Regions from separate parts of the Proteus sp. Marseille-Q3619 genome, predicted to be linked through region 1. Evidence: predicted binding sites of a transcription regulator. Region 1 holds the regulator's gene; the other holds the start of a gene.
What was found. The regulator ArgR, encoded in region 1, controls arginine synthesis, uptake and breakdown. The targets are predictions, from matches to a motif close to ANTGAATAAAAATACANT.
Positions count from the first base shown of each region.

Region 1 (6,832 bases):
CATACACCAAAATCAATTATTATATATGGCAAGAATAATAAACCGATTAAAGTCTTAATTAAAGAAAAGGTTTAGTTATTATTATGCGTATTATCTTTTTTTATATGCTTTTTTTTGTTTTAACAGCTGATGGATTAATGGTATTTCTTACACCCGTTATTGTTTATCAGTTAACAACAAGTATTGAATATTCAGGATTAACATACGCATTATGGTGGCTACCTCGACTTTTTTTAATACCACTTATTGGTAAATATATTGATGGTCTAGGTATTCGGCCTATCGCTGTTGTTTCTGATGCTTGTAAAATAGTAGGGTGTTTATTTTTATTACTTACTCATTTTACATCTGATTTGATGATAGCGATAAGTTTTGGTTTGATTGGTAGTTTAATTTCTATTGGAAATTCACAAACATTGATTTCTTATGAAAAAATTATTGCGTTGATAAGTCATCATAAAGAGCATCATATTAATCTAATGTCTAGAATGGATTTCTTAGGTATGGTCATTGGACCATTATTGGGGATTGTTCTTATTGATTTTGGCTACAAGTATTTACTTGTTATACCGTGTCTATTCTATTTTATTAATGCTATTTTCTTTTTATTCTTTTATGCAAGAAAAGAGATTAACACTGAAAATATAAATAACTCGGAAGAGAAAATCTTTTTTACTAAAAAATTTATTTATATTTTTTCCTCACCCATACTGTTATTTTCTGTTTTTATTGCTATTGGTAATAATATGTTTGATGGTTTAATTGAATCCAGTGGAACGGCGTTAATTGATCAGGTTATGAATTTACCGATTAAATACTATGGTTTTATTGATATTGTTGCGGGTATCTTCGGTGTATTAGGAACATATTTATATAGTTATTTAAATCAGTACACAAGTAGAGTTTGGTTAACTATTATTTCAATTGCTACTATTACTATAAGTTCTTCTTTGCTTGTATTTTTTCAAAGCTCAATAATTATATTTATTATTTGCTATGCGGTTTCAATTATTGGAAAAGTCTTTTCAGGTAATGTATTGAGAATATTAAGAATGGAAATTATTCCCATAAATCAGCTCGCTAGCATTTCATCACTGATTATTTTATTAAATCAGATGATATTACCCATTGTTGGGGGGCTTTTATTTTTCTCTACAGGGGAGGTCACCACTATTTATACACTGATGGTTATTGCTATAGGAATAACATTGATAAGTGGTGGATTGCTTGTAATACGCTTAAAAAAGAGACGTCGTTATCATAAAAAAAGCCCTTCAATAAAATGAAGAGCTTATTTATCAGTAAATTATTAAGTCATAATTCACTTAGTTATTCTGAGTGGGTCAGAATTATTTTTTAGCGCGTTCGAAAGAAGACAGAATTTCAGCTTTAGCTGCTTCTACGCCTTCCCAACCGTCAACTTTAACCCATTTGCCCGCTTCTAAATCTTTGTAGTGTTCAAAGAAATGTTTGATCTGTGCTTTTAAAAGCTCTGGCAGATCAGTCACATCTTTAATGTGATCGTATTCTTTGCTCAGTTTAGTGTGAGGAACTGCAACCAGTTTCGCATCTTCACCTGATTCGTCAGTCATTTTCAGTACGCCAACAGGACGGCAACGAATAACTGAACCTGGTTGTAATGGATATGGAGTTGGAACCAGAACGTCTACTGGGTCACCATCTAAAGATAACGTGTTGTTGATGTAACCGTAGTTGCATGGGTAGAACATTGCAGTTGACATAAAACGGTCAACGAACAGTGCGCCACTTTCTTTATCAACTTCGTATTTGATAGGATCAGCGTTTGCTGGGATTTCAATAACAACATAGATATCTTCTGGTAGTTCTTTACCAGCAGGAACATGATTCAGGCTCATAAAAAATTTCCTATAAAAAAATTAATTTTACGTGGGCTTTAGTATAGCGAAAAGTTTTTAACAATACCCGTTTTTTGCCGAACATGTTGCGTTCTGACGTAAAAATAAGCAGCAAATAAAAGGAAGAGCTATTTTCAAAGATGAAAAAACCGGACGAATAAGAAGTCCGGTTTATCTATGTTAGTGCTAAACGAATGGATTATTCTTCGTCTGGATATTGCGCCATAAAGCTTTCAGCTTGTTCAACCATCGATTTAGTCCCTACAAAGAAAGGCATACGTTGGTGAAGTTCTTTTGGTTCGATATCAAGAATACGCTCTTTACCGTTGCTTGCTTTACCGCCAGCTTGTTCGGCTAAGAACGCCATTGGATTGCATTCATAGAGTAAACGTAATTTACCAGTAGGGTGGCTTGCAGTACTTGGGTAAATATAAATACCGCCCTTCAGTAAGTTGCGGTGGAAATCAGCAACTAAAGAGCCAATATAACGTGTGGTATAAGGGCGATTTGTTGCTGCGTCTTGTTCTTGGCAATACTTAATGTATTTTTTTACACCTAATGGGAATTTGATGTAGTTACCTTCGTTGATTGAGTACATGTTTCCTGTTGGTGGGAAATGTACGCTTTCATGAGATAAACAGAATACACCTAAAGATGGATCGTAAGTAAAGGCATGAACACCACAACCTGTTGTATAAACTAACATGGTTGATGAGCCATAAACGACATAGCCCGCGGCTACTTGGCGATGACCTGGTTGTAAGAAGTCATCTAAAGTGACAGATTGGCCAATAGGCGTAATACGGTGGTAAATAGAGAAAATTGTTCCGACGGAAACGTTTACATCAATATTCGACGAACCGTCTAAAGGATCCATTAGTACAACATACTTAGCATTTTCAGCACGATCACCTTCAAAGATAACAATATCATCTTCTTCTTCTGATCCGATACCCGCAACTTCACCACGCGCTTTTAATGCAGCTTTTAGTTTCTCATTCGCGTAAAGATCCAGTTTCATCTGGGCTTCACCTTGAACATTAGAAACACCGTTAGTACCAAGAATATCGACTAACCCTGCTTTGTTAATATCACGGTGGATAATTTTAGCCCCAAGCTTAATCGCCGAAAGTAATGCAGTAAGTTCGCCAGTTGCATGGGGAAAATCTTGTTGTTTCTCGACGATAAATTCGCCTAATGTTTTCATGACGCAGGTCCTGAATGTGAGTGGGTAAAGTAAAAAAGGAGGAAAATCTCCTTGGTGGTGGCAAGTTTAGCCAAAGAATCGCACGATTCAAAGGTTAATCCGTTCCTTATCTGCTTTTTGATCGTTAGAATAGTGACCAACTTCATGCTATTGGACAGAAATTCATGCACATTCATATTCTTGGTATTTGTGGCACCTTTATGGGAAGTCTTGCCATTTTAGCTAGAGCGAAGGGACATAAAGTCACAGGCTCAGATGCTAATGTCTATCCACCCATGAGTACTTTATTAGAAAATCAGGGAATCGAACTGATTGAGGGATATGACCCAAAACAATTAGAACCTGCCCCTGACATGGTGATTATTGGTAATGCGATGACACGAGGAAATCCTTGTGTTGAAGCTGTACTTGAAAAAGGTTTACCTTATACCTCAGGCCCTCAGTGGTTACATGATTATATTTTACCTGAACGTTGGGTGTTAGCCGTTGCTGGAACCCACGGTAAAACCACAACAGCAGGTATGCTGGCTTGGGTTTTAGAAGACTGTGGTTATAAACCTGGTTTTTTAATTGGTGGTGTACCGGGTAATTTCCAAGTATCTGCACAGTTAGGCGAAAGCCCTTTCTTTGTGATTGAAGCTGATGAATATGATAGTGCTTTCTTTGATAAACGCTCTAAATTTGTTCATTATTCTCCACGCACACTGATTTTAAATAATCTTGAATTCGATCATGCCGATATTTTTGATGATTTGGCGGCAATTCAAAAACAATTCCATCATTTAGTTCGTATCGTCCCAGGCACAGGAAAAATCATCATGCCTGATAGCGATATGAATCTAAAACAGACCATTGGTATGGGATGCTGGAGTGAACAAGAATTCACAGGTGAAACAGGAGATTGGCAAGCTAAAAAACTCAGTAATGACAGTAGTCATTTTGAGGTATTTCACAAAGGTGAGCGAGTTGGTGAAGTGTGTTGGGGACTTTCTGGTGAACATAACATGCAAAATGGCTTAATGGCGATTGTTGCAGCGCATCATGTTGGTGTTTTACCTGCTGATGCTTGTGAAGCGTTAGATAAGTTTATTAATGCGCGTCGTCGCTTAGAGCTACGTGGTGAGGTTAACCAAATAAGTGTTTATGATGACTTTGCACATCATCCCACAGCGATTCTGGCAACGCTTGAAGCGTTACGCAGTAAAGTCGGTGGAACTGCTCGTATTATTGCGGTGTTAGAGCCTCGTTCAAATACCATGAAAATGGGAATTAGCAAGGATGATATCGCACCTGCATTAGGTCGTGCTGATGAAGTCTTTTTATTCCAGCCACCTAATATTCAGTGGTTAGTGAGTGACATTGCAGAGCATTGTGTACAACCTGCTCGTTGGAGTACGGATCTTGATACATTAGTCGATATGATTGCGAAAGAAGCTCAAGCGGGCGATCATATTTTGATTATGAGTAATGGCGGTTTTGGTGGTATTCACGAAAAACTGCTCGCAAAATTAGCACAGCCTAAAGATCTTGATAGCCAGTATTAAAAATAAATAAGCCACTGAAAATTCAGTGGCTTATTTTTTGAAGCTGTAGAAAGGCTAATTATAATTCCTGATCAAAAAGATTCAGAATAGCGTCTCGTAATTCTTCTGTGGAAAATCCTGGTGCTGGTGTTGAAAAAATGGTGTCATCACCCGCAATACTGCCAAGGATCCCTTCTGCTTTGCCTAATGAATCTAATAAACGTGCAATAAGTTGTGCCGCACCCGGACTTGTTCTTATCACCACAACAGAATGGTTATGATCGATATCGAGTACCAGATTTTTTAGTGGGCTGCTTGCTGTTGGTACGCCAAGCTCAGTAGGAAGACAATAAACCATTTCCATTTTGGCGTTACGGGTTCTTACTGCACCAAATTTTGTTAGCATACGAGAGATTTTGGACTGATTAATATTATCAAATCCAGCCTCTTGTAATGCAGCCACAATCTCGCCTTGTGAACTGAATTTTTCTTCTTTCAGCAGGGCTTTAAACGCTTTAACCAAGTCTTCTTGCTTAGAAGGAACGCGCATAGTTCACCTTTAGTGAGTTATCAATAACCTGTGCATTATGCAGAGAAGTGAATTTTTATGCAACAAAAGACGAAGAAAGGCGCGTGATAGCCTCCTCAAAATTGTAAAGTAGAATGTACTGCAAAAAAAATTTATTTACGGCGTGTGAATGTGATAATTTAAGGAAAGTAAAACATTTGTTAAATAAATGATAAGCTTAAATGATTATCATAAGGATGATGGTGTACTTAACACTTTGTCATGTTTATTGAAATTATTTATCAAAAGAGTGTCCACTATCTCATTAACAGATAAGCAATTTGTTTAGAATAACCAAAGTATTATTTTTCACTGTAAATGCCTTATTATGCAATATTGCTGTTAAATAATTGTTTTTTACAAGGTGAATTGCGTAATAGTGAATATCTCTAAGGCGTTCCACTATCTTGTAAACTAAGGAGTATCAGAATGAAAGTAGCAGTTCTCGGTGCAGCAGGTGGTATTGGTCAGGCACTGGCACTTCTTCTTAAAAACCAGCTTCCTGCTGGTAGTGAACTCTCTTTATATGATATCGCTCCCGTCACGCCGGGTGTCGCAGCTGACTTAAGCCATATCCCGACTCAAGTTACTGTAAAAGGTTTTGCGGGTGAAGATCCTTCCCCTGCACTAAAAGGCACTGATGTTGTTCTGATTTCTGCGGGTGTTGCCCGTAAGCCAGGCATGGATCGTTCAGATCTTTTCAATGTTAACGCGGGTATTGTGCGTAACTTAATTGAAAAGGTTGCACAAAACTGCCCTAAAGCACTTATCGGTATCATTACTAATCCAGTGAATACAACGGTTGCTATTGCCGCTGAAGTACTCAAAAAAGCAGGCGTTTATGATAAAAAACGTCTCTTCGGAATTACTACACTCGACATTATTCGCGCCAATACCTTTGTCGCTGAACTAAAAGGTAAAGATCCACAAAAAACCAATGTTCCTGTAATCGGCGGACACTCTGGTGTGACTATCCTTCCTCTATTATCCCAAGTTGATGGCGTTTCATTTACTGATGATGAAATTGCTGCACTGACTAAACGCATTCAAAATGCAGGTACTGAGGTAGTAGAAGCAAAAGCCGGTGGCGGATCAGCTACATTATCAATGGGCCAAGCAGCGGCTCGTTTTGGTCTTTCATTAATTCGCGCTCTAAATGGCGAGAAAAATGTTATTGAATGTACCTATACAGAAGGTGACGGAGAATATGCCCGTTTCTTTGCACAACCTATTCTTTTAGGTAAAAACGGTGTAGAGGAATATTTATCTATTGGTAAATTAAGTGATTTTGAAAAGCAATCTCTTAATGGCATGTTAGATGTATTGAAAAAAGATATAATTCTTGGTGAAGAATTTATTAATAAATAAAGAAATACTTTTTTTGCTATAAAAATAATGCAAATTTAAATAAAAACCGCTGATACTATATCAGCGGTTTTTTTTATTAATTATAATGTCTGTAATTATTAGTTAATTATTAGTTTTGGTACGAATCTTTCGCTCAAGTAATTCTCCTGTTTCAGGATGAAAATAACGACTAGGCCAAATTTCAGAGGGGGAGACACCAAGATAATCAGCAATGATTTTTTCTCCTTTAGGCCAAGGGCGTGATAGCGCATTAGCGAGTGTTGAAGAGCTTAACCCTGCTTGGCGAGAG
Region 1 is NZ_CBDIMP010000001.1:2,491,634-2,498,465, forward strand. It holds gene ACWPWK_RS11475 (dTDP-4-dehydrorhamnose 3,5-epimerase family protein) at 1-75, shown strand, start outside; gene ACWPWK_RS11480 (MFS transporter) at 84-1,286, shown strand; gene ppa (inorganic diphosphatase) at 1,350-1,877, opposite strand; gene fbp (class 1 fructose-bisphosphatase) at 2,077-3,084, opposite strand; gene mpl (UDP-N-acetylmuramate:L-alanyl-gamma-D-glutamyl-meso-diaminopimelate ligase) at 3,249-4,628, shown strand; gene argR (transcriptional regulator ArgR) at 4,687-5,157, opposite strand; gene mdh (malate dehydrogenase) at 5,605-6,543, shown strand; gene ACWPWK_RS11510 (helix-turn-helix domain-containing protein) at 6,646-6,832, opposite strand, start outside.

Region 2 (6,832 bases), 160 kb from region 1:
CCTTATTTCTTACTCAATGCACGGATACGTGATGGTAAAGAATATAAACGGATAAACCCTTCAGCATGGCTGTGATCGTAAACTTCATCTTCACCAAAGGTTGCAAACTCTTCAGAATACAGACTGTTATCTGATTTCTTCTGAATAGCATTAACATGACCTTTATACAGCTCTAATACCACTTCACCATTCACATCTTTTGCCAATGACTCTGCCGCCGCTTGCAGTGAAGCGCGAATTGGCGTGAACCAACGACCGTCATAAGCCACATAAGACATCTCTAAGCCTAGCTGTTGACGCCATTTAAAAGCATCTCTATCGAGTACAAGTTGCTCAACACCACGCAGAGCCGCCATCATGATAGTGCCCCCCGGAGTTTCATAGCAGCCACGAGATTTCATTCCCACTAAACGGTTTTCAACAATATCAATACGACCGATACCATGTTTAACGCCTAATGCATTTAAGGTATCTAAACATTCAAAAGGTGATTGTGTTTTACCGTTTACAGCAATGACCTCCCCCGCTTTTACGGTGACAGTAACGAGTTCTGGTGTTTCTGGTGCTTTCTTCGGATCAACCGTCCATGCCCAACAATCTTCGTTTGAGGCATTCCACGGGCTTTCTAATACACCACCTTCTGTTGAGATATGCCATGCGTTTTCGTCACGGCTATAAATTTTCTCAAGCGTTGCTGTGGTTGGGATATTACGAACTTTCAGATAATCCAGTAGCGCTTCACGAGAACGTAAATCCCACTCTCTCCAAGGCGCGACCACTTTAAGTTGTGGAGCAAGTGCCGCATAAGTACTTTCGAAACGAACCTGATCGTTACCTTTACCTGTTGCACCATGAGCAACTGCATCGGCACCGAGTTTTAAGGCTAGTTCAACTTGCGCTTTAGCGATAACAGGACGTGCCATTGAAGTACCTAATAAGTAGCTACCTTCATATAACGCGCCTGTTTTTAATACTGGGTAAACATAGTCTTTGATAAACTCTTCGCGTAAATCGACGATATGACACTCAGAAGCACCTGATGCTAAGGCCTTTTGTTCCACACCCACTAAATCATCACGGCTTTGACCCACATCCGCGACAAAAGCGATAACTTCACAGTTATCATAATGTTCTTTTAGCCAAGGAATGATTGCCGAAGTATCCAATCCGCCAGAGTACGCCAGTACGATTTTTTTTATACCTTTAGTCATAGTGATAACCTTCAATTCCTAATTTGTTTAAATTCTGCCAACTATCAAATAGCGATAAGGTTTCTAGAAAGATTTTTAAGCTAAAATACGGGTTCCGACTGCAACACCATTAAACAGAGCCGTTAGTTTTTCAGCATGGCGCCAACTTGCAATTTCAACTGGTCGTCCTAACGTTTTAGCCGCTTCCAATGCCGCGTTTACTTTCACTATCATGCCGTCAGTGATAATGCCTTGATCGATTAATGTCTGTGCTTTTTCTGCTGACATCTCAGCTATCTTCTGGCCTTTACCATCTAAAATGCCACTGACGTCTGAAAGCAACACTAAATCAGCACCTAACGTTTCAGCGATAGCGGTTGCCGCTTGATCAGCATTCACATTCATCAGTTCACCTTTTTCAGTCATACCGATAGAACTGATAATAGGTAGATAGCTGGCACCCAATAATAAATTGAGTAAATCAGGAGAGCCGGGATTTGCATTTCCTACATGACCTAGCTCTTCATTGATTTGAGTGACTTTAGCTAATTGTCCATCACCCAAAGAAAGCCCCACACCATTAAGCCCAAACTTAGTTGCCCACGATAGCAAGGTTTTATTGGCACTTCCGGCAAGTGCTCCTGTGATGATGTCTATCTGATCAGCCGGTGTGACACGAAGCCCCTGCTTTTTCACCACAGGCAATTGCAATTTACCCATCAATTCATCCACCAAACAGCCACCACCATGTACGATGACTAAGGGGCGAGAATGTGTTGAACGATACTGTTGTAATGCAGTGAAAAACCGCGTTAACGCTTCTTCACTATCAAGGAGCACACCACCCAGTTTGATAATTAATGGTTCCATGAAACTTCCCTACTCATTATTTAAATAAGTGATTCGGTTTCAGCGAAACCAAACCGAATGTTCATACATTGCACCGCTTGTGCAGCAGCCCCTTTCAACAAGTTATCTTCAACACCGACCACAATCAGATGTTCACCTTGTTGAGCAAATCCGATATCACAGAATGCAGTTCCTACAACGGCTTTTAATGCAGGTAACCCTTTTTCATAAACACGCACTAATGGTTTATCTTGATAAGCATCTTCAAAGACTTCTCTTACATCCTCTTGTGTCACACCCACTTTTAACTTACAGGTGATAGTGGCTAAGATCCCTCTGGCAAAATTACCCAGATGAGGTGTAAAAATGACATCAATACCCAGATGTGTTGCAATTTCAGGTTGATGGCGATGCGTAAACACGCCATAAGGTTGCAAGCTCACTTCGCAAAAGCTACTGGTTAAAGAGGCTTTTCTACCAGCACCACTCACACCGCTGGTGGCATTAATCACTGGCCACTGTGCTGTATCTAAAAGTCCCGCTTCCACAAGCGGTTTTAGAGACAACTGAGACACTGTTGGATAACAACCCGGCACTGCAATTAATTGAGCCTGACTAATAATGTCGGCATTCCATTCAGCTAACCCATAAACTGCCTGTGATAACCAATCAGTATTCTTATGCTCGAATCCATAGTATTGTTGATAAAAATGCTTGTTTTGTACTCGATAGGCGCCAGATAAGTCGAACACCACGCAACCTTGCTCTAGAAAAATAGGGGCAATGTCATGGCTGACTTCATGTGCTGTTGCTAAAAAAACGATATCAATATTTTCAACAGCTTTAGCCACATCAACCATCGGCTCTAGTGGGAGATCTACTAAACCACGATATTGTGGATGAAGTTCGGAAAAGCACTTTCCTGCATCTGCGCTTTGAGCTGATACCATCAGTCTGCTCAAATTCACATGAGGATGCTGCTGAAGATAGGCGGCTAATTCAGCGCCAGTGTAACCACTTGCTCCTACAATCAGAGTATTTAACATGTCATTCTTACCTTGTACTATGAACACAAACCGATTAATGTATTTTTATTCAAAAAAAGTGCATGAATATTGATACTATTATGAAGAAAGGCTGTCAACAGTGAATATTAAATTACCTACATTTATTGAGATTTATCGTCAATTAATTGCAACTCCCTCTATCAGTGCAACAGACGCTAAAAACGATCAAAGCAACGAAGCATTGATTAACCTGCTTGCTAATTGGTTGAAAACATTAGGTTTTTCAATTGAAATTCAACCTGTACCCGAAACGCGAGGCAAATTTAACCTTCTCGCAACATTAGGGGCGGGGAAAGGCGGATTATTACTCTGTGGTCATACTGACACTGTGCCGTTTGATGAAGGCCGTTGGACGCAAGATCCTTTTACGCTGACAGAAAAAGAAAATAAGTTATACGGTTTAGGTACAGCGGATATGAAAGGCTTTTTTGCCTTTATTCTTGACGCATTACGTGACGTGGATACTAAAACACTAACGCATCCACTTTATATACTTGCTACCGCTGATGAAGAAACCTCTATGGCAGGGGCGCGTTATTTTGCCGCTAATACAGCAATCCGCCCTGATTTTGCCATTATTGGCGAACCTACATCGTTAAAGCCTATTCGTGCTCATAAAGGGCATTTATCAAATGCAATACGCATTACTGGGCAATCAGGGCATTCTAGTGATCCAGAAAAAGGAGTGAACGCGATAGAACTGATGCATGAGTCTATTACTCACCTTAGTACACTGCGCGATACGTTAAAAACTCGCTATAACAACCCTGCGTTTGTTATCCCTTATCCAACAATGAACTTTGGTTATATTAATGGCGGTGATGCAGCAAATAGAATTTGTGCTTGCTGTGAATTACATATGGATATTCGCCCATTACCGGGATTAACACTGCAAGACTTGGATGATTTACTTCACGAAACATTAGCGCCAGTCAAAGCACGTTGGCCGGGTCGTTTAAGTGTTGAGGCATTACACGATCCTATTCCGGGTTATGAGTGCCCAACCGATCATAAAATGGTTGCCGTGATCGAAAAACTATTGGGTGAGAAAGCGCAAACTGTGAATTACTGTACCGAAGCGCCGTTTATTCAAGATCTCTGCCCTACCTTGGTTTTAGGCCCAGGTTCTATTGAGCAAGCACATCAACCTGATGAATTTATTGATATGGCATTTATTGAGCCGACTCGTGAATTAATGGGGCAATTAATTGAAAACTTCTGTTTAACAGAGAAAGCCCAATAATAATAAAATAACCCTATCGATTTATTTTGATAGGGTTATTTATCTTCAATCTGACTTAATAACTAGCGTAACCAATTAGTCTTGGCAAGTTGAACAATCTCATCTCCTCGACCATTAATAATCGCTTTCATCATATACAGGCTAAACCCTTTTGCTTGTTCAAACTTCACTTCAGGAGGCATTGAAAGCTCTTGTTTGGCAGTTACCACATCCACAATCACAGGGCCATCATGTTCAAAGGCTTCTTTAAGTGCATTATCCAGATCTTCACCTTTTTCTACTCGAATGCCTTTGATACCAGATGCATTAGCAATAGCCGCGAAATCTGGATTATGTAAATCCGTACCATCGGTTAAATAACCACCCGCTTTCATTTCCATCGCGACAAAGCCTAATACACTGTTATTAAAAATAATCACTTTGACGGGTAAATTCATTTGAGCTAATGAGATAAAATCACCCATTAGCATGGTAAATCCACCATCACCACACATTGCCACAACTTGACGCTTTCTATCTAACGCCTGTGCACCAATGGCTTGAGCCATCGCATTTGCCATAGAGCCGTGATTAAACGAGCCCAGTAAACGACGTTTTCCATTCATGCCCACATAACGTGCTGCCCATACTGTTGGTGTCCCTACGTCACAAGTAAAAATAGCATCATCATTTGCCAGTTCACTTAATCGACGAGCCAAATATTGTGGATGAATAAGCTCACGTTCACTCGGTTGTGCAAGTGCATCCAGATCTTCTCGTGCTTTAGCATAATGTTTCAGTGAAGCATCAAGATGAGTGGTATCTGTTTTCTCTTTTAAACGAGGCTGTATCGCATTGAGTGTGGCTTTAATATCGCCAATCATCGCCATATCGACATGGCAATGCGAACCAAGGCTACTTGGATTAATATCAATTTGAATAATATTGGCTTTTGATGGATAAAATGCACGATAAGGGAATTGCGTACCTAATAACACTAACGTATCAGCATTTTCCATCGCATGATAACCCGATGAAAAACCAATTAATCCTGTCATTCCTACACTATAGGGATTTTTCCACTCAATGTACTCTTTCCCTCGCAATGCGTGTACAACAGGGGCTTTTAATGTTTGAGCCAGTTTAATCACTTCGTCGCGAGCCTGAGCACATCCAGCACCGCACATTAAAGTGATATTTTTTGCATTATTTAGCGCATCGGATAATTTTTCGATTTCGAAACGATTTGGCATGATGAGTGGAGATTGCAACGGATACCAGTTTTCATGCGCATCTTCTGGGGCTGGTTTTAGTGCAACATCTCCCGGTAAAACAACAACAGCGACTCCTTTTTTCAAAATAGCGGTTCGCATTGCAATAGCAAGCACTTGAGGGATCTGCTCTGGGTTTGAGACTAATTCACAATAATGGCTACATTCGCGAAAAAGTTCTTGAGGATGTGTTTCTTGAAAGTAATTACTACCAATTTCAGCAGAAGGAATATGCGCAGCAATGGCTAACACTGGAACATGATTACGATGGCAATCAAAAAGCCCATTGATAAGATGTAAATTTCCTGGTCCACAAGAGCCAGCGCAAACCGCTAATTGACCATTAACTGCCGCTTCTGCTCCTGCGGCAAAAGCCGCGACTTCTTCATGACGGGTTCCCATCCACTCAATCGTTCCCATCTTTCGCAAGCTATCACTTAATCCATTGAGAGAATCGCCTGTCACGCCCCAAATACGTTTCACACCTGCATTATGGAGTACTTTAGCAATATAAGTTGCAACTGTTTGCTTACTCATGGTGATGTCTTTCCTCAGTTTTGGGTGAATTACGCCTCTGCGAGCTACACTTATCTCCTTCCCATATTCTGTTTCTCTTCCTCATCAGCTTGCAGAGAAAATTATCTTACTAACTCAAATATAAAGAATAACACCAATCACTATAATGTCACTGTGGGGATAAAATCAGCCCTCAAAAATACAAAAAATAAAATATCACTTCCAAATACATTCATTAAATTTATAATAACCGCATCAAATAAGAATACATCTCATTAATAACGTATTATTCTTTATTAAATTATAGACAATACTTTCTTATAGTATTATTTTAATAATTAAAATAATTTTTAATTATGATTTTTCTCTTCACATTTTTATTAACAATTAAGCTGACTCATTTCAGCCTTACTCACTGTCTTTATTAAAAAATTTAACTTTCTCCTATTTGTTAATAAATTTATCACCATTGTATTATTTCATGCACCATGAAAAAGAGGTATGAAATAAACATGACATTGGTCACGCTACCTTTTGCTTTTTGTCCTCTAGAATAAAGCCTGATTATTTTTCAACGGAGATTAACGGATGGACAAAAGTAGAAGTCCGATAAAGATTTTCTTTATTAGTATTCTTGCAGTCCTTTTCTTAATTTTTATTTCACAATATGTCATTGGTAAAAAAGAAATTAAGATTGGCATTGCGGTAATACCTATT
Region 2 is NZ_CBDIMP010000001.1:2,331,667-2,338,498, reverse strand. It holds gene ACWPWK_RS10635 (argininosuccinate synthase) at 3-1,211, opposite strand; gene argB (acetylglutamate kinase) at 1,287-2,060, opposite strand; gene argC (N-acetyl-gamma-glutamyl-phosphate reductase) at 2,081-3,085, opposite strand; gene argE (acetylornithine deacetylase) at 3,186-4,349, shown strand; gene poxB (ubiquinone-dependent pyruvate dehydrogenase) at 4,412-6,136, opposite strand; gene ACWPWK_RS10610 (DUF3100 domain-containing protein) at 6,704-6,832, shown strand, end outside.
Region 2: the regulator ArgR is predicted to act here: its motif matches at 3,122-3,139, upstream of argC (N-acetyl-gamma-glutamyl-phosphate reductase).